DNA from 3 places in the Micromonospora sp. WMMD987 genome. Region 3 is predicted to be linked to each of the others. Evidence: riboswitches for the same ligand, from Rfam matches in the RefSeq annotation. Region 3 holds a riboswitch; each other region holds the start of a gene.
What was found. Region 3 has a riboswitch for cyclic di-AMP ahead of O7612_RS10590 (C39 family peptidase). Riboswitches for the same ligand answer to the same signal wherever they lie in the genome.

Region 1: linked by a shared signal. The riboswitch ahead of O7612_RS22870 (hypothetical protein) and the one ahead of O7612_RS10590 (C39 family peptidase) in region 3 are both predicted to bind cyclic di-AMP.
Region 2: linked by a shared signal. The riboswitch ahead of O7612_RS03775 (hypothetical protein) and the one ahead of O7612_RS10590 (C39 family peptidase) in region 3 are both predicted to bind cyclic di-AMP.

What each region holds. Positions count from the first base shown of each region.
Region 1 covers NZ_CP120861.1:5,434,888-5,441,180, reverse strand. Annotated here, with positions in the region: gene O7612_RS22890 (hypothetical protein) at 1-117, opposite strand, end outside; gene O7612_RS22885 (hypothetical protein) at 261-404, opposite strand; gene O7612_RS22880 (STAS domain-containing protein) at 748-1,110, shown strand; gene O7612_RS22875 (SRPBCC family protein) at 1,262-1,732, shown strand; gene O7612_RS22870 (hypothetical protein) at 1,950-3,008, opposite strand; cyclic di-AMP (ydaO/yuaA leader) riboswitch at 3,012-3,143, opposite strand; gene O7612_RS22865 (cation diffusion facilitator family transporter) at 3,354-4,268, opposite strand; gene O7612_RS22860 (AAA family ATPase) at 4,378-6,293, opposite strand, start outside.
Region 2 covers NZ_CP120861.1:831,427-837,719, forward strand. Annotated here, with positions in the region: gene O7612_RS03760 (lipocalin family protein) at 1-440, shown strand, start outside; gene O7612_RS03765 (MarR family winged helix-turn-helix transcriptional regulator) at 494-817, opposite strand; gene O7612_RS03770 (carbonic anhydrase) at 1,040-1,741, shown strand; gene O7612_RS03775 (hypothetical protein) at 1,914-2,939, opposite strand; cyclic di-AMP (ydaO/yuaA leader) riboswitch at 2,943-3,074, opposite strand; gene O7612_RS03780 (YibE/F family protein) at 3,241-4,584, opposite strand; gene O7612_RS03785 (metal-sensitive transcriptional regulator) at 4,757-5,056, opposite strand; gene O7612_RS03790 (cation transporter) at 5,151-5,357, shown strand; gene O7612_RS03795 (hypothetical protein) at 5,392-5,619, shown strand; gene O7612_RS03800 (heavy metal translocating P-type ATPase) at 5,616-6,293, shown strand, end outside.
Region 3 covers NZ_CP120861.1:2,464,915-2,471,207, forward strand. Annotated here, with positions in the region: gene O7612_RS10585 (hypothetical protein) at 1-736, shown strand, start outside; cyclic di-AMP (ydaO/yuaA leader) riboswitch at 1,080-1,223, shown strand; gene O7612_RS10590 (C39 family peptidase) at 1,486-2,355, shown strand; gene O7612_RS10595 (CDP-glycerol glycerophosphotransferase family protein) at 2,665-4,365, opposite strand; gene O7612_RS10600 (bifunctional cytidylyltransferase/SDR family oxidoreductase) at 4,390-5,898, opposite strand; gene O7612_RS10605 (ABC transporter ATP-binding protein) at 6,066-6,293, opposite strand, start outside.

The sequences.
Region 1 (6,293 bases), 3.0 Mb from region 3:
GGCGGCGTCCCGGACGCTGTCACCGGCCGAGTCGACCGCCGAGAGCAGCTGGTGCCAGGCCTGGTCGGCGATGCGCTCGGGCTTGCTGCGGCGCTCCAGAAGGTTGCTGCCGAACATCGTGGTTACCTCCTCGGGTGCCGAAGTCTGCGGCCACTTCGGACTTCGACGTCTCTGCGGCGCGGGCGGTTCGCTCGCCGGCCGGTGCTCCGGCCGGTCATCGACCCAGTGCCCCGACCGGCCGGAGCGCAAACCCGGTACCGCTAGCGGACCGTGACCACGGACGTGGCGCGGGCGAAATCGTCCCCGTCGTCGTCATCGTCGTCGTCCCCACCGCCGAAGCCGCAGGCGAGCACGAGAGCGAGCAGCGCGCCGACCCCGGCCAGGCCGAGTAGTCTCCTGATCATCGATCGTCCCCTCCGTCGTGGTGACCCATCTCTCGCCCACGGTAGGTACCTGGCACAACCAGCGCCGCCGCGTCGCCCGGGGCTCGCCCGACCTGCGGGATTCGAGGTGGGGTGGACCCGGACCGCTACTCTGGGACGGTTGGAACGGCCGGGACGTGTCGGCCGTCGAAGTGAAGTCGAAGAGAACAGGAACAGCAACGGTGCGGAGAGGGACGGTCCGGTCCGTCCGGATCCGCGAATTGCTCATCCCGAGGGGTGGCGACCGAGGCCATCGGAGGAATACTCTCGGTCGCGGCCCGCGTACTGATGAGGCGCCCGGAGACGGGCGAGTGGAGGTGCTCGCGTGAGCCTGTCGATCGTGAAGTCGGTCCTGCCGGCCGGTGTCATCGAGATCGCCCCCCGTGGCGAGATCGACGTCGACACCGCATACGAGGTACGTGAGGCGATCGCCGAGGTGCTGGCCAAGGGGCGGCCCGCGCGGATCGAGCTGAACATGCGACTGGTCACCTTCATCGACTCCGTCGGGATCAGCGCGATGGTCGCCGGCTTCCAGACGGCCGAGGTCAGCGGGGTCAAGCTCGTCGTCACCGAGCCGAGCCGGTTCGTGCACCGGCAGCTCTGGGTGACCGGGCTGCTCGGTCTCTTCGGCGCCCCGGAGCCGTACTTCGCCGGTGCCGCCACCCCCGAGGTGCTGCCGGGGGCCTGATCCGGGCCGGGGACACCCCGCCCGGCCGGTGCCGGCGGGGCCGGTGCGTTTCACCCCGGTACCGCCGATGTGACCGCCGTCCGGTCCGGGACGTTGCCAGGCCCTCTCCGGTACGGCACGATCGGGCGACCGACGACGGTCAGGAGGCCCGGTGGTGGTCCGGCGGGAGAGCTTCAGCTACACGGTGCAGGCGCGCTGCGCACAGGCGGACGCGGTGGCGCTGCTGAGTGATCTGTCCCGGCAGCAGGAGCTGCATCCCCTGATCGTCCGGGTGCGCCGGTTGCCGGCCCGACCGGGTGCGGTGGCCAGCTATGCGATCACCGACCGGCTGGAGCTGGGGCCGCTGCGGTTCCCGGTCACCTACCAGGCCGACGTGCTGCTGGTCGACCAGGACGAGATCGTGACGGTGGCCCGGCAGCAGCCCGCCACCACGGTCCGCAACCACACCCGGCTCCGGATGGAGGGGGACCTGCTGCGGATCGACGTGGAGATCACCCTCGCCGCGCCGGCACCGTTGTTCGGCTACGCCTTCCGGCAGGCCCGGGCCGCTCACCTGGGGCTGGCCAGCCGCCTCGGCGCGGTGCTGGACGGTCGGTCCGGCGACACTCCCGCGGCGGCCTGACCGGCGACGCGACCGGCTGCGGTGGCCCGACCGGCGGCGTTCCGACCACCGGCGGCCCTGGGTGGCCCGACCGCCCGCGTTCCGGCTACCGGCGGCTGTGGTGGCCCGACCGCCCGCGTTCCGGCTACCGGCGGCTGTGGTGGCCCGACCGCCCGTGTTCCGGCTACCGGCGGCTGTGGTGGCCCGCCCGTCGAGGACGGGCCACCCGGGGTGGTGCTCAGATCATCGACAGGTGCACGTGGTTGGTGTGGTCGCTGGACGGGTCGCCGTTGCCCCCGCTGTACGACTTCCAGCCGCTGCTCGGCAGCCAGATCCGCTTGAACCAGATCACGTAGAGCACGCCGAGCCGGTCGGCGTTGCGGATGAAGTACGCGGCCAGGTTGTTGCCGTACGTCCGGTCGCCGCCACTGGCCACCCCGCCGAAGCCGTTGCGCTGGGCGGCGAAGTCGCACGCCCGGCCCTTGGGGTGCTCGCCGGACCCACTGGGCCGGTAGCAGGAGACGTACCGGGTGAAGCCGGCCGCCTTGGCCTGGTTCAGGGCGTTGAGCGTACGCGGGGTGATGCAGCCGTTGGCCGGCGTCGGGTCGTTGACGCTGCACGACTCGGACGGCCAGGAGCCGTCGGAGTTGCGGGGCGCTCCCTTGGCGTTGCTGGTGGACGTGCCGTCCGAACTGCCGGAGTCCCGGGAGGTGGGGGTCGGCTTGTTGGCGGCGGCCACCGCCAGCGCTCGTTCGGCCTGCTCCTTGCGCTTGCCCATGGTGGCGACCTGCTTGCGCTGTTCGGTGATCTCGCGACTGACCGCCGCCCGGGTCCGGGTGGCCTGGTCGCGGGTCTCGATCATGGTGCGCAGTTCCTGGTCCTCCCGGGCCGCGACCGTCTCCAGCGCCGCCGCGCGGTCCAGGAAGCCACTCGGGCTGTTGCTGTTGAGCAGGGCGGACATCGGTCCGAGGCGGCCGGTGCGGTAGGCCGCTCCGGCGATCTGGCCGACCTTGCCGGTCTGCACGACCAGTTGGGCCTCGATGTTCTTGAGCTGGCCGTCGAGTTCCTGCTGGCGTTTGGTGGAGCGGTCCAGGGCGGCCTTCGCGTCGACCCAGCCCTTGCTGGCCGCGTCGAGCTGGTCGCGGAGCGCCGGTGTGCCGCCCTCGTCGTCGTCGCCGGGAGCGGCGAGCCGGGTGACGGGCGCGGCGACGGCCGGGGTGAACGGCGCGGACGACACGCCGAGCGCGAGGCTCGTGACGACTGCGGCCAACAGCCGCGTGGTGGTTCCTACCCGCATACAGAGTCCTTCCGTCAGCCGCCGACCGGGTTAGCTGACGGGTTCGGGACGGAAGATCCCTACCGCTGACGCGGATGCACCCCAGGAACGTGGTTCCCCGGTTCGCCCTGGTGGGCGATTAGGCGGCGGCCACCGCCGGCGCCGGTGGGCGCCGCCTGGCGGAGGCCGGAGCCGAGCCTACCGGTACGGGTGGGACGCCCGTCCACCTCGTGACTGAGGGTACGGGAGTGAATACCCCTTTATGGGGTAAACAGGACAAAATCCAGCGCGATCACCGCGTGCACGGCGGTTCGGTGACGCTCCGGTGGTCCCGATCCCGCCCGTCGGGCCGCAGCGGGCTCCGGGTCACCAGTGGGCCGGGCCGCACCCGCCGGGAGTGCTGCCCGGCTCCACCTGGAGGGTGGCGTGCTCGATGTGGAAGTCGTCCCGCAGGGCGCCCCGGGCGGCGGCCAGTACGGCGCCGACCTCGGCGTCGGTGGCCAGCGTGAGGTGCGCCGAGGCGACGTCCATGCCCGAGGTGAGCGTCCAGACGTGCAGGTCGTGCACCTCGGTGACGCCGGGCACGGCGGTCAGCCGGTCGTGCACGGCGGTCACCTGGAGATGCTCCGGGGCGGCCTGCACCAGGATCCGCACCGCCGCCCGCCCGAGTCGCCAGGTGCGGGGCAGGATGAACACGCCGATCGCCACCGCGACCACCGGGTCGGCCCACCACCAGCCGGTGCCGGCGATCAGCAGTGCGGCCACGATCACGCCGAGGGAGCCGAGCAGGTCGCCGACCACCTCCAGGTACGCCCCGCGCAGGTTGATGCTCTCCTTGGCGCCCTCGCGCAGCAGGGCGAACGCGACAAGGTTGGCGAGCAGGCCGAGCACCGCCACCACCAGCATCGGGGCGGCCAGCACCTCGGGTGGCTCGCCGAACCGGCGGACCGCCTCGATCAGCACGTAGACCGCCACCCCGCTGAGCAGCAGGGCGTTGGCCAGCGCGGCGAGCACCTCCAGCCGGTAGAGGCCGAAGGTGCGCTGCGGGTCCTGCGCGGCCCGTCGGGTCGCGGTGATCGCGGCCAGGGCCATCCCGATGCCGAGCACGTCGGTGAACATGTGCCCGGCGTCGGAGAGCAGGGCCAGTGAGCCGGTACCGAACGCGGCCACCGCCTCGACCACCATGAACACGGTGAGCAGCCCGAAGGCCGCCCAGAGCCGACCGCGGTGCCGGTGTGCGGCGTTGCTGATCGTCGCGCTGTGGTCATGACCTGCGCCCACGTCCACACCTTCCGTCGCCGCGAACCCGGTCCAATCTATGCTCACATCGCTATGTATGCAAGTGATGGCCGGGCTTCCGGCCAGGTCGGACCGCCCGGGTGCCGTCGGTTCAGTCGACGGGATCGACGGTGGTGAGGCGTTGGGTGGCCCGGGACAGCGCCACGTAGAGCGTCCGTACCCCGGAGCCCGGCTCGGCCCGGATCTCGCCCGGACAGACCAGCACCACCCCGTCGTACTCCATGCCCTTGGCCTGGAGGCTGTCCACCACCTGGAGCCGCGCCCCGCCCCGGTCGCCCAGCCAGCCGGCGACCTCGTCCCGGCGGGGCACCGGCGTGATCACGCCGACCGTCCCCGGCACCTCGGCGAGCACCGCGTCCACCGCGTCCACCGTCGCCGGGGCCAGCTCCGCCGCCGGCACGGTCAGCGCCACCGGGTCCACCCCGGTGGACCGCACCGCGCTGGGCAGCTCCAGGTCGGGATAGAGCCGGCGGATCTCCGCCGCCGCCACCGCGAAGATCTCCGCCGGGTTGCGGTAGTTGGTGGAGAGCGTGAACCGGTGCCGCCGTCGCCGGCCCAGCGCCTGGTCCCGGGCCCGGTCCAGCTCCTCCTGGTCGCCGGTCCAGGCGGTCTGCGCCGGGTCGCCCACCACCGTCCAGGAGGCGAGCCGACCGCGCCGGCCGATCATCCGCCACTGCATCGGCGAGACGTCCTGCGACTCGTCCACCACCACGTGCGCGTAGTCCCGGTAGTCCTCCGGCCGCTCCCGGGCTGCGGCACGGGCGGCGCGCTCCCGGTCGCCGAAGGTGCTCAGCTCGCGGACCCCACCGGCGAGCTGGTACGGATCCCGGTTCGCCCGCCGCGGACGTACCGGCTTGCCCAGCAGGGCGTCCAGCTCGTCGAGCAGGGCGATGTCGGCCACCGTCAACCCCTCGGTGTCCAACGACCGGTACGCCCCGGCCAGCACCGCGGTCTCCGCCCGGGAGAGCAGCCCGGTCGCGTACCGGCGCAGCCGCTCCGGTCGGGCCAGCCAGCCCAGCACGTGCCGGGGGTGCAGCCGGGGCCACCACGCCTTGAGGAACTCCCGGAACTCCGGCCGGTCGATGATCTCGTCCTCGAAGGCGGGCTGTTCGGGCAGACCGCTGAGGGCCAGCCGGCGGGCCTGCGTGTACAGCGCGGCGAGCACCCCGTCGAAGCCGACCCGGCGGACTTCGTTGCGGCGGGCGCCCCGGTGCAACGCCCGGTCCCGGATCCGGTCCAACTCGCGCCGCTCCAGGCGCAGCAGCGTCCCCCGGTAGAGCAGCCGCAGCTCCTGCGGACCGTCCGGCACCGCGTCCCGGGCCGCCCGTTCCAGCACCCGCCGCATCCGTAGCGACCCCTTCACCGCCGCCACCTCGGGACTGTCGGTGCGGGTCGCCGACAGGCCGGGGAAGAGCGAACCCAGCGAGTGCAGGGTGGCGGTCTCCTCACCCAACGAGGGCAGCACCGAGGCGATGTAGTTCACGAAGACCGCCGACGGACCCACCACCAGGATGCCGCCGCCGGCGTACCGGCTGCGGTCGGCATAGAGCAGGTACGCCGCCCGGTGCAGGGCGACCGCCGTCTTCCCGGTGCCCGGCCCACCGGAGACGATCGTGACCCCCGTGCCGGGGGAGCGGATCACCTCGTCCTGCTCCCGCTGGATGGTGGCGATGATGTCCCGCATCCCCCGTCCGGTCGCCCTGGACAGGGTCGCCAGCAGCGCCCCGTCGCCGACCACCGGCATGTCCGGCGGCGCGGACGCCGGGTCGAGCAGCTCGTCCTCGATCCGGGTGACCTTCTCGCCCGACGAGCTGATGGTGCGTCGCCGTACCACCCCCAGCGGCTCCGCCGGGGTGCCCCGGTAGAAGGCGGCGGCGGCCGGGGCCCGCCAGTCGACCACCAGCGTCTCGGCGTTCTCGCCGCGGATCCCGAGCCGGCCGACGTGCAGCACCTGACGGTCCCGCAGATCGAGCCGGCCGAAGACCAGCCCCTCGTGCTCGGCGTCCA
Region 2 (6,293 bases), 1.6 Mb from region 3:
TCGCCGCCATTCCGGCGATCTTCGAGGTCCAGTGCTTCAAGAACGTCAAGGCCCGCTACGACGTCCAGACCGACGGCACCGTCGGGGTGCGCAACACCTGCCAGACCATCGTCGGCACCACCAGCGCGGTCACCGGTCGGGCCCGCAGCGAGAACCCGCCGGCCGACTCGGCGTTGACCGTGTCGTTCCTCAAGCTCGGCAGCCGCTGGATCTACCTGGGCGGACCGAACTACGTGGTGATCGGGCTCGACCCCGACTACCGGTGGGCGGTGGTCGGTGACCCGGCCCGGACCACCGGCTTCGTCCTGTCCCGGGAGCCGGCGCTGACCGGGGCGCAGACGGCGGCGGCGAAGGCGGCGCTCACCGCCAACGGGTACGACCTCTGCGACTTCCGCACCACCCGGCAGGACGGCGGCGGACAGGCCGGCAGCTTCTGCTGAGCGGCCCGTGACCCGACGGCCCGTCCACGCCCGGGGCGGGGCGGGCCGTCGGGTCAGGCGTCCCGGTCGGCGTGGTCGGGGGTGAAGAGGGCGAGCAGGGCGCCGACCTGACGATCGGCCTCGGCGGGGTGCCGGAAGTGCCCGCTCGGATCGATGGTGTACTCGTTGCGCCGGCCGACCCTGGTCCGCCGCAGGTAGCCGCCGGACTCCAGGTCGGTGACGATCGCCTGGGCGGCCCGTTCGGTCACCCCGACCTCCTCGGCGACGTCGCGGAGCCGGGCCGTGGGGTTGCGGGCGATGGCGAGCAGCACGTGACCGTGGTTGGTGAGGAACGTCCAGTTGCGGGCGCTCCCGGCGCTGCCTGTGGTATTCGCCATACCGGTCATCGTATGGCCCGAACCTGGGGAACCCGCCGCCGGCCGGCGTCCCCGCGTCCACCCCGGCCGGCTTTCGACCCGCCGTCGACATCCCGCCGACCAAAGCCTGAAACGTGTATCACGAAATCTTGACGTACCTTTAGCTGCGTGTGACCGTGGGAACACGGCCGTCGTCGCCGCCGGCCGGCGTGACCAGGCACTATCCCGGACCGAGGTGAGGCAATGGGCCCGATCACTCCGACCCAGGCGCTGGCCGAGTTACAGGCCGGCAACCGGCGTTTCGTCGCCGGCGAGCCCCGCCACCCCAACCAGGGCGCGGTCCACCGGGCCGCCGTCGCCGACGGCCAGCACCCCTTCGCGGTCATCGTCGGCTGCTCCGACTCCCGGCTCGCCGCCGAGATCATCTTCGACCGGGGGCTGGGTGACCTCTTCGTGGTCCGGACCGCCGGGCACACCGCCGGCCCCGAGGTGCTCGGCAGCGTCGAGTACGCGGTGACCGTCCTCGGCACGCCGCTGGTGGTGGTGCTCGGGCACGACTCCTGCGGAGCGGTGCAGGCCGCCCGGGAGGCGGCCCGCACCGGCACCCAACCCCCGGGGCACCTCTACTCGGTGGTCGCCGCCGTCGGGCCGAGCCTGCGCCGGGCGGCCCAGCAGGGCGTGCACGACATCGACGGGATCGTCGACATCCACATCGCGCAGACCGTCGAGGTGCTGCTCGGCAACTCTCCGGTGATCGCCGCCGAGGTGGCCGCCGGGCGGTGCGCGGTGGTCGGCATGTCCTACCGGCTGGCCGCCGGTGAGGTCCGCCAGGTGGCCCCGGCGCACGCTCCCGCCGCCGACGCGTCCGCCCTCACCGCCGCCGTCCCCGGCCCCGCCGTGGTGCCGGCGGACGCCGACGCCGCACCGGCGGCCGTCGCCGGCTGAGGCACATGGGCCGGCGGCCGTCGCCGGCTGGGGCAGATGGGCCGGCGGCCGTCGCCGGCTGAGACCCGCTCACGACGGAGGCCGCCCGGTTCGACCGGGCGGCCTCCGCCGTCAGTGCCCGCTCCGCCCACCGGGTCGGGGACGCGGTGGGCGGGAACCGGATGCCGCGTCGCTACAACAGGGACACGTGTACGTGGTCGGTGTGGTCGGACGGGCCGGAGTACGAACTCCATCCGTTGGCCGGGAACCAGATCTGCCGGTTCCAGATCACGTAGTAGATGCCCAGCCGGTCCGCGTTGCGGAGCAGGAACGCGGCGAGGTTGTTGCCGTACATCCGGGTGTCGTTGTTGTGCCACGGGCTGAAGCCGCTCTTCTGCAACGACCAGTCGCACGCCTTGCCCTTGGGGTGCTCCCAGGGGCCGCCGGGGCGGTAGCAGCCGACGAACCGGTTGAAGCCGGCCCGCTTGACCTCCTTGTACATGTGCAACGTGCGGGGGGTGACACAACCGGACGTGGTCGGGTCGTTCTCGCTGCACGACTCGGCACGCCAGTCGCCGTCCGCCGTCTGACCCGGGGCGATGCGGGCCACCGGTGAGGTGGCGTCGACCAGACCGCCGGTGAAGCCCCGGCCACCGACCAGGGCCAGCGCCTTGTCCGCCTCGGTCTTCTTCTTGGCCATCAGGTTGGTCTGCTTCTGCTGCTCACGGACCTCGGCGTCGACGGCGAGCTTGGCCTTCTCGGCCCGGGTCCTCACCTCGTTGACCTCGGCCAGCTTGCCGGCGTTGACCATGTTCAGCTCGTCCAGGGCGGCGGCCCGCCGGACGAAGGCGTCCGGGGCGTCGCTCTCCAGCAGGGCGGCGACCGCGCCGACGCGACCCGTCCGGTACGACTGGGCGGCGATCTCGTTGACCTGCGGGGCCAGCGCGGCCAGCTCCTGCTCGGCCTTCTCCACCTCGATGGCGTACTCGAGTTGGCGCTTCTTGGACTTCTCCAGCCGGTTCTTCGCCGCCGAGTACTCCCGGTTGGTGGCCTCGATGACGTCGGTGAGCAGCTTCGGCTCCTCGTCCTCCTCGTGACCCGAGGGGGAGGGCGCGTTGGGTGCCGCCGTCGCGGGGGCGGCGGTGGGCCCGGCGACGATCGCCAGGGCGGCGAGCACGGCCACTGCCGGCGTCAGCCAGCGGCGTAGGGGTGCCGTCACAGTTTTCCCTTCCGTCGACCGCCGACCGGGTTAGCTGACGGGTTCGGGACGGAAGTGGCCCCTACCGCTGGCGCGGATTCACCCCAGGTGCTCGGTTCCCCGGCTCGCCGTACGGCGATTGGGCGGTGGCCCCGCTGGCGCCGGTGGGCGCCTTCGGCGGTGACCGGCAGCGAGGTTACCCGAGAGTCGTAGCAGGAATCTACGGCCACAACACGGCGAAATGCGTATTTTCCCGATAGTGGGCGGTGACCAGCGGCGGGGTCGACAGTGGTGGTCCCCGCTCCGGTCACGTACCGCAGTGTCACCATGCCGCTTCCGTGTCGCTGTCGCGATCCGGCCATCGACCGGGGGCCGGGGTGGACGGTCCGCCGGGCCGGGACGCGCCCAGCGCCTCCCACGCCTCGGCGCGGTCCGGAGCCGGGCGCGGGGTGGGCGGCGGTCCGGCGGGGGTGGCGTCGGCGGGGCCGCGACCGGCGGTGGTGACCAGCGCGGCCAGCCCGGTCGTCAGCGGCACCGCCGCCACCAGGCCGAGGGTGGCCACCGCGCTGCGGACGATCTCCTGGGCCAGGAACTCGCTGGTGAGGATCTGGCCCACCGGCCGGCTGTCGGCGGTGAGCAGGAGCAGCAACGGCAGTGAGGCTCCCGCGTACGCCAGCACGATGGTGTTCACCGTGGACGCGATGTGCGCCCGGCCGACCCGGGTGGCGGCCCGGTAGAGCTGCAACCGGGACAGCCCGGGATTGGCGTGGGCCAATTCGGTGACGGTGGCCGACTGGGTGACGGTCACGTCGTCCAGCACGCCGAGCGAGCCGATGATGATCCCGGCCAGCAGCAGGCCGTGCAGATCCACGTCGCGCTGGTACATCGACAGCGTGGTGGCCTCCTCGCTGCCGTACCCGGTCAGGTGGGTGGCGGCGGTGGCCAGCGTGCCCAGGATCCCGGTCAGCACCAGGCTGCCCAGGGTGCCGAGGACCGCCACCGAGGTCTGCGCGGTGATCCCGTGGGTCAGGTACAGCACCACGAACATGATCAACGCCGCGCCGGTGATCGCGATGGGCAACGGCGCACCCCCGGCCGAGATGCCCGGCACCACGAAGGTCAGCAGGATGGCGAAGCTGGCCCCGAGACCGGCCAGGGCGGCCAGCCCGCGGAGCCGGCCGAACGCCACGATCGCCGCCGCGAACAGGGCGACCAGCCAGAGCAGCGGCGTGCCCCGCTGGTGCTCGGCGATGTGGTAGCTGACCGCCGTCGGGTCGGTCGGGTCGGTCAGCGCGACCAGCACCACCTCGTCGCCGACGGCCACGGTCGGTGCCCCCGGCCCGGACGGGACCGGCGTCTCGACCTGCCGGCCGGTGTCCGGCCCCTGCTCGACGGCGACCGTCACCGTGCCGCACGGGCCGGCGTCCGCCCCGGACGGCCCGTCGGGGGTCTGCGGGGCGGGCGGGCAGGGCTCGGTCACCACCCGGGTCACCGTGCCGTGGTGGCGGGGCACCTGCTCGCCCTGGTCGATCTGCCGGGTCTCGCCCGGCCAGAGCAGCAGGGTGGCGATCACCGTGACGACGATGAGCGGCACCACCGTCATGACGAGTATCCGCCGCACCCGGGGCGGGGTGGACGGAGCGGGACGGGTGTGGTCGGCGCCCATGCGTGCGAGTTCTCCCAACGGTCCGGGACGGGATACGGGTCAGCCGGCCGACCGGTTCATCCCGCGGGCGGCGGTCGTCGTCGGACGATGGTAGCCACCACCCCGGCCCGTCCGCCGGGTTCACCCTGCCCACGGTGTGCCGAGGGGCACGTTCGCCCCGGCGGCCGGTGGGTCAGCCGCGCTTCATCAGCCGGCCGACGGCGGCCATCATCTCGGCGGCCATCTCGTCGGCCCGGCCCTCGGCGGCCCCCTCGTGCATGCAGTGCCGGGCGTGGCCGTCGAGCAGGCCGAGGGCGACCTTGTCCAGGGCGGCCTGGACGGCGGAGATCTGGGTGAGCACGTCGATGCAGTACCGGTCGTCGTCGACCATCTTCTCGACGCCCCGGACCTGCCCCTCCACGCGGCGCAGCCGCGCGAGCAGTTGGTCCTTGCTGGCGGTGTAGCCCCGGACCGGGTTGCTCGGTGTGGTCATGGCGACCACGATAGCGTACCCCCGGGGGGTATGCTACGGTCGTCGGGCGAGGTACCCCTGGGGGGTATGTTGGAGGAGAGGGAGGGAGCGCGTCATGATCACGAGCTACCAGGTGAAGGGCATGACCTGCGGGCACTGCGTCAGCGCGGTGAGCGCCGAACTGGCCGCGCTGGACGGGGTGACCGAGGTGCAGGTGGACCTGGCCTCCGGCCGGGTGGCCGTCACCAGCGCCGGTCCGTTGGACACCGGGGACGTGCGGGCCGCCGTCGACGAGGCCGGCTACGACCTCGTCGAGGCGTGACCGGGCGGTCGCGGCGGGAGACCGGGGTGGACCGATGAACACGGCGACCAGACTGGGCGGCTTCGCCCTCGTGCTCGCGGCGGTGTTCGGCGCGGCGTACGGGGGCGGTCAGCTGGCCGGCCCCGTCGCGCCACCCGCCGACACCCGCCACGACCCCGCGCACACCCCGGCGTCCACCGCCGCCACCGACGTCCCCCGCCCGACGCCGACCGGCACCGACGGCCCCGGGCACCCGCACGGTCGACCGGAGGCGCCGCGATGACCCCCGCCACGGGGAACCCGCCCACCGCCCCGCACCTGATCGAACTCGCCATCGGCGGCATGACCTGCGCGTCCTGCGCCGCCCGGATCGAGAAGAAGCTCAACCGGATGGACGGGGTCGAGGCGAGCGTCAACTACGCCACCGAGAAGGCCACCGTCCGGTACGCCGACCGGATCACCCCGGACGACCTGATCGCCACCGTCGAGAAGACCGGCTACACCGCTGCCGTGCCGCCGCCGCCCACCCCTGCCGGGGCGGAACCGGCCGGCGAGCCGGTGGACGCGCTGGCCGCCCTGCGTACCCGGCTGCGGGTCTCGGCCGTGCTGACCCTGCCGGTGATTGTGTTGGCGATGGTGCCGGCCTGGCAGTTCACCTACTGGCAGTGGCTGTCGCTGACGCTGGCCGCCCCGGTGGTGGCGTACGGCGGACTGCCCTTCCACCGGGCGGCCTGGACTAACCTGCGGCACGGCGCGGCGACCATGGACACCCTGGTGTCGCTCGGCACCCTCGCCGCGTTCGGCTGGTCGCTCTGGGCGCTCTTCCTCGGCGACGCCGGGACGCCCGGGATGACCCACCCGTTCCGGCTGGACGTGACCCGCGACGACGGCGCCGGCAACATCTACCTGGAGACCGCCGCCGGGGTGACCGTGTTCCTCCTCGCCGGCCGCTACTTC
Region 3 (6,293 bases):
CCTGATCGAGGTCCCGACCGCCACCGTGATCTGGTCCCTGCTGCTCGTCCTGGCCCTGACCGGGCTCGCCGTCCTGGTCGCCCGCCCCGAACCGGACCGGACGACCGACCTGGCCGCCGACGGCCCGCCGTCGGACGCCCCGCCTCCGCTCGCCGATCTGCGGCGCTACGCCGAGGAGGTGGCGGTGGCCGCTTCCGGGGCCGCCCAGACCGCCCGCCGTCGCCGGTCCGCGTGGCTGGCCGCGCAGGACGCCCTGGACCGGGCCTGGCAGGCGTACGACGAGGCGGACACGGTGGCCCGTCGGTTCGCCGGTGCCGGCGCACTGCCCCGCCCGCGTACCCCCCGCACCCCGATCGAGTACGCCGACCGGGAGCGGTGGTTGCACCAGGAGGCGGTGGCGGCGCACTGGCGGGGGGAGCTGTCGGTCGAACGGCTGCGGGACGTCTTCGCGCACCGCGACGGGTGGGATCCACGCCGGCACCCGGTGGAACACGAGGTGATGCTCGCCCGCGCCGTCCGCGAGGACCGTCGTACCGCGTACCGGGCCGCGGCCGGGTGGGAGCGGTTGGCGTGGCGGGACGCCGAACTGGCCGCCGAGGCGGCCCGGTCGCTGGCCGTCGAGGCGTACGCGGCGGCGCAGCGGCTGCGACCGGCCCGGATCCCGTCGCCCCGCCCCGTGACGTCGGCGGCCCGGCTGCCCCTCGCCGCCCGCTGGCGACCTGCCCGGGTGAACTGAGGTCGAGCGGTCGCGGGGGATCGACTCGGCCCGGCGACAGGTCGGCGGCCGAATCGTTACCTGTCGGTTGTGGTCGGCGTCACCCCGGGTAGGGATTCGGACACCGGGTCACAGTCGGTGACATCGAGCGTGGCGATCACCGGGGGTTACCGGCGGCCCGTCCGGTTCGCGCCCGGACGGGCCCGGACGCACCATCGGACCCGCTGCGGCAGGTCGGTGCCCGAGTGCCCCGGAAGACAGCTCGCCGGAGGATGTTTACGCAGCTCACAGGGGTTGGCGAGGGGAAAACCGACCAGTAGTGTCGCTGCGGTCCGGTGCGGTTTCCGATCGCCGAAGGTGACGCCGTGCCGACCCGCTCAATCGTGCGAGTCACGAACCGGGGACCCACACGCACCACTGGGGTGAATCGCCGGGCCACGGCCCGGGGTAGGGCGATCTTCCCGCCCGAATCCGTCAGCTAACCCGGTCGGCGGCAGCGGAAGGAGTTCCCTGCTCGTGCAGCATGACCCGACCCCCTCGGTAGTTCCTCCACCTCGGTGCCGGGGCACCGCCGGACCGTCGCGCCCGAAGCGCTGACCCGGCCGTCCGCCCCGCCGCCCGGCCCCTGTCGGGCGGCCTCCGCCGATCCGTCCGGCCCCGTCCGGGCGGTCCCGACCGCACCAGCGGCCCCTCCGACCGATCCGCGCGTGGCGTAGCCCGCCGCGTGCCGGTCCGGCGTGTCGCCGCCTCGCCCCGTGGAGGAACACCCCGTGAAGCATCACATGAAACGTCAGCTACGCCGCCTGACCACCCAGCGTCCGTACCAGGTGGTGGTCGGCTCGGCCGCGGTCCTCGTCCTGACCACCGGTGCCGCCGCGCTGGCGGCCGGTGTCGCCGGCGCCCCGACCGACCAGCCGCGTTCGACCGCCGTCGTCGCCGAGCCCGCCCCCCGTCTCGACGATGTCGCCAGCCGGGCTCAGGCCCGGGTCGCCGTCCCCGTTCCGGCGAGCCCGTCGGTCACCCCCACGACCAGCCCGTCAGCGAGCCCCACGCCGTCGCCGCGGGCCACCCGGGCGAAGGCCCGGCCCACCGCCGACCCGGACCTGGCCCGCCGGGTGGTGGCCCCGAAGCCGCCGTCGTCGAAGCTGCTCCGCTACGACTACCAGGCCCAGACCACCTACTACTACTGCGGCCCGGCTGCGGTGCGCAACGCGCTCAGCGCAGCCGGCATCGAGCGCGGCCAGGACGACCTCGCCGCCCAGTTGGGTACCACCGAGATGGGCACCAACTCGGCCGAGGACACCACCCGGGTGCTCAACGCCGTGGTGAAGGGCGACCCGTACCGGACCCGGATGTTCGCCGGCACCCCGAGCGACGCCCAGGTCGAGCGGCTGCGGGCCGACGTGGTGGAGACGGTCGCCGCCAAGCGGGCCGTGGTCGCCAACGTGGCCGGGGACGTCACCGACCTCGACGGTGGTTGGCACTCCTTCCCCGGCGGCCACTACGTCGCCGTGGTGGGATACCGGGACAACGGTCGCACCGTGCGGATCGCCGACTCGGCCGACCCGTCGCTGCCGGCGTACTGGGTCGGCGTGACCACCCTGGCGAACTGGATCGCCACCCGGGGCTACTCGGCCTGACCGACGCCCCACCCGCGAACCGGACCGCCCCGGCCGCCCGACCCCGGGCGCCGGGGCGGTCCGCTGTCGCAGGCCAATCCCGCCGGCGGACGAACGAGGTCGGATCCATGTTCCAGTGGCATCCGGCGCTCGCGATGCCACTCGACCATGGATCGAGCGTGATCTTGCCGAGGGAGACGCGCGGGGGGCGCGCGGGCGCGGGCGGGGGGTCAGGGGCGGGCGCGGGCGGGCGGGAGGTCAGGGGCGGGCGCGGGCGGGCGCGAGCGGGCGGGCGGGAGTGGGGGCGAGTGGGAGCGGGCGGGATGTGGGTCAGGGGTGGGGGGAGAGGGTGGCGGTGTTCCGGGCGGTACGCGGGGTCGGCGGGTTCCACTCCGGCTCCAGCTCCCGCCGGGCGGCGTCGAGGAAACCGTCGGCGTACGAGTCGGCCGGGAAGTCACCCAGGTAGCGACGGCGGGTCTGCCAGCGGGCCGCCATCAACGGGTCGGTGTCCAGCAGCCCGGCCAGCACCTCGTCGAGGTTGGACATGTCCCGGCGCAGTACGTAGCCGGAGGCGGCCAGCGGGAAGCGGGCCACGAACTCGTCCCCGTCGACACCCAGGTCGGTCACCGCGTACGGCTTGCCCGAATAGAGGTAATCCGAGATCACCCCGGAGACGTCGGAGATCAGGGCGTCGGAGCGGTTGACGCAGTCGGTCAGGCTCAGCTCGCGGCTGGCCGCCGCGCCCCACAGGTGCTCCCGACCGGTGCGGGACCGGTCGGCGGCGAGCAGTTCGGTGAGCCGGGCCAACTGCCGGGCCGAGGCCGGATTCTGCCCGGTGTACGGGTGGGCGCGCAGGATCACCGTGGCGCCCCGGTCGAGCAGCCGGCGCAGCAGCGGCTCGGCCACCGGCAGTGAGCAGTAGTTGGCGTCGGCGTGGTGGCCGGTCCAGGTGGGGGTGTAGAGCACGGTCGGGGCGGTGAGCGGACGGGCTTCCTGGCGTACCTCGATGCCCTCGACCTGGGGTCGACCGACCACGACGAACTTCTCGGCGGGGATCTCCACGCCGGCCCGCGCGTACCGCTCGATCGCCGCCGAACCGGCGACGAAGATCTTGTCGAAGATGGCCGAGACCGGGTTGGCGCTGGGGGCCTTGTCGCTGTCGCCGTGGTGCAGCTGCACGTGGGTGAGCTGGGTGAACCGGATGCAGTGGCTGTTCTTCGCCCCGTGGTTGACGTAGAACGCCACCCGTAGGCTGGGCACCAGCGCCTCGTCCATCGCCTTCAGGGTGGGGCAGTAGACCACCGGGGCGCGGGTGGCGGCGGCGATCGTCGGCAGGAACTCCGGCTCCCGCAGCAGCACCAGGAACGGTCGGCCCAGCCGTTCCAGGTAGGGCAGCCACATGGTGACCTGGTACTCCGAGCCGGGCGGAGCGGAGAAGTAGAGCAGGAACTCCGGCTGGTGCGCCCGCAGCGCCCGGGTCACCGGGCTGCCGCCGCCCGCCGGCCGGAACCGCCGCCGGGCCAGGTCCAGGCCGACCGCGCCGCAACCGACCGCCACCACCAGCACGACGGCCAGCGCGACCACGGCGGGCAGGGCGAGGGCGGCGGCCACCGCCACCACCGCGAGCAGCCCCAGCAGCACGCCGTCGAGCCGGGCGGCGACCAGCGGGGTCCACGTCCGTACCGGCAGGTTCGCCGCCCGGATCTCCAGGTTGCCGGCGTCCCGCAGCGGCCCCACCAGCAGCACCAGGCCCAGCAGCGCCAGCGCGGTCAGCGCCAGCACCGGGTCGAACCCGTCGTCGAGCCGACGGGTGTAGCCGACCAGGACGCCGGCGGCCAGCAGCACCGTCTCGGCGACGATGTCGGCGTCCGGGCGGACCCGGCGTTCGTAGCCGGCGGCGGCCAGCGCGGCCACCGCCAGGGCCAGGCCCCAGCCGGTGGCCCCGGTGAACGCCACCACCAGGAAGGCGACCACGGCCAGGCCGGTGGTCAGGCACCGCGCGATCAGTTTCCTGACCAGGTCACCACGCATGTCACACCGTTTCCGGGGTCGGGGTCAGCCGGCGTCGACGCTGTCGGGCAGCCGGTCGTGCTCGGCGGCGGTCGGCTGGGCCGGCACCGGGGCCGGCTCGCCGGGGGCCCGCCGTACGTCGATCACCTGGCCGGTGAGGTCGGAGATCAGCACGTCGAGCGAGGACTGGGCGACCGCCTCGGCGGCCAGCAGGGTGTGCTCCGGCTCCTCACCGAACGCCTTGGTGCGCATCGGGGTGGCGGTGCGCTCCGGGTTGATGCAGTTGACCCGCACCCCGAACTCGGCCCACTCGTCGGAGAGCGCCTGGGTCAGGTTGACCAGCGCCGCCTTCGTCGACGAGTAGAGCGCGTACTGGGCCCGGCCCCGGGTGTAGGAGCTGGACGTGTAGAGCAGCAGTTGGCCCTTGGTCTGCTGGAGGTACGGCAGGGACTGCCGGGCGGCGATCACCGGCCCGACGAAGTTGACCTGGAGCACCCGGTCCATGGTCTCCTCGTCCATCTCGGCCAGCGCGCCCTTCTCCAGGATGCCGGCGGTGACCACCACGTGGTCGATCCGGCCGGTGGCCTCGAAGGCGGTCTTCAGCGCGGCCTCGACGTCGCTGGTCTGCTCGACGTGGGTGCCGGTGCTGGAGCGGCTGAACGGGAAGACCTGTGCGCCGTACCCCCGGGCCAGCTCGGCCAGGTCGTGCCCGATGCCGTAGCTGCCGCCGAAGATGACGATCGTCCGACCGGCCAGCTCCTCGGTGTAGCTGCGGTGCGACAGCCGGGGGGCCTGGGCGGCGGCGAGCTGGAACAGCTTGTCGGCCAGGTGCACGTCGACCGGGTGGGTGACCTTGATGTTCTCGTCCGACCCGTCGATCACCTTGATCGGGGTGCCGGGCAGGTAACGCAGCACCACGCCGCAGTCGTCGGTGGCGGCGAAGTCCGGGTCGCCCTCGGCCCGCCGGTACGCCTCCCGGATGGTGCCCGAGCGGAACGCCTGCGGGGTCTGCCCCCGGCGCAGCCGGGACCGGACCGGGATGTCGGTGATGCACTCGTCCTCGTCGACCTGGATGATCGTGTCGGCCGAGGGGATGGCCACGTCGACGGCGGAGTAGCTCCACAGCGCGTTCACGCACTCGCGGACGATCCGGGCGCTGACCAGCGGGCGGACCGCGTCGTGGAAGAGGATGTTGACGTCGCCGTCGCCGACCGCGTCCAGCGCGATCCGGGTGGTGGCGTTGCGGGTGTCGCCGCCGGAGATCACCTTGCTGACCTTGCGGAAGCCGGCCTTGTCGACGATCTGCTGGGCGTCGGCGACGTGGCCGGCGGCCATCAGCACGATGATCTCGTCGATCTCCGGGGCGGCCTCGAAGACGGCCAGGGTGTGCTCGATGATCGGTTTGCCGGCGATCTTCAGCAACTGCTTCGGGATGCCCAGGCCCAGCCTGGTCCCGGTGCCTCCGGCCAGCACCACCGCCACCGTCCGCGAGGGCCGCCACGGTGCCGGGGTCTCCGGTGTGGCGTCCGGGCCAGTGGTGTGGTCCTGCGTCATTGCCGATCCTCACTCTCGGGATGTCTGCACCTGTTCCGGGGGTCGCCCTGAACGGAAGGTTGCGCCAGCGTGGCGACGGGATGAACCTTAACGCGCGGACCGCGCCGCCCCACGGGACGACGCGGTCCGTCGGGCACCGGGTCGATGCCGTACGTGCGCCCGGAATACTACTTGCCGTTGGCGAATGCCTCGTACGCCCGGATCACCTCGTCCGTGGGGCCGTCCATCCGGATCAGCCCCGACTCCAACCAGATCGTCCGTTCGCAGGTGTCGCGTACCGAGGAGAGCTGGTGGCTGACCAGGAAGACCGTGCCGGCCCCCTCGCGCAGTTCCCGCACCCGCTGCTCGCTGCGCTTGCGGAAGCCCTTGTCGCCGGTGGCGAGCGCCTCGTCGAT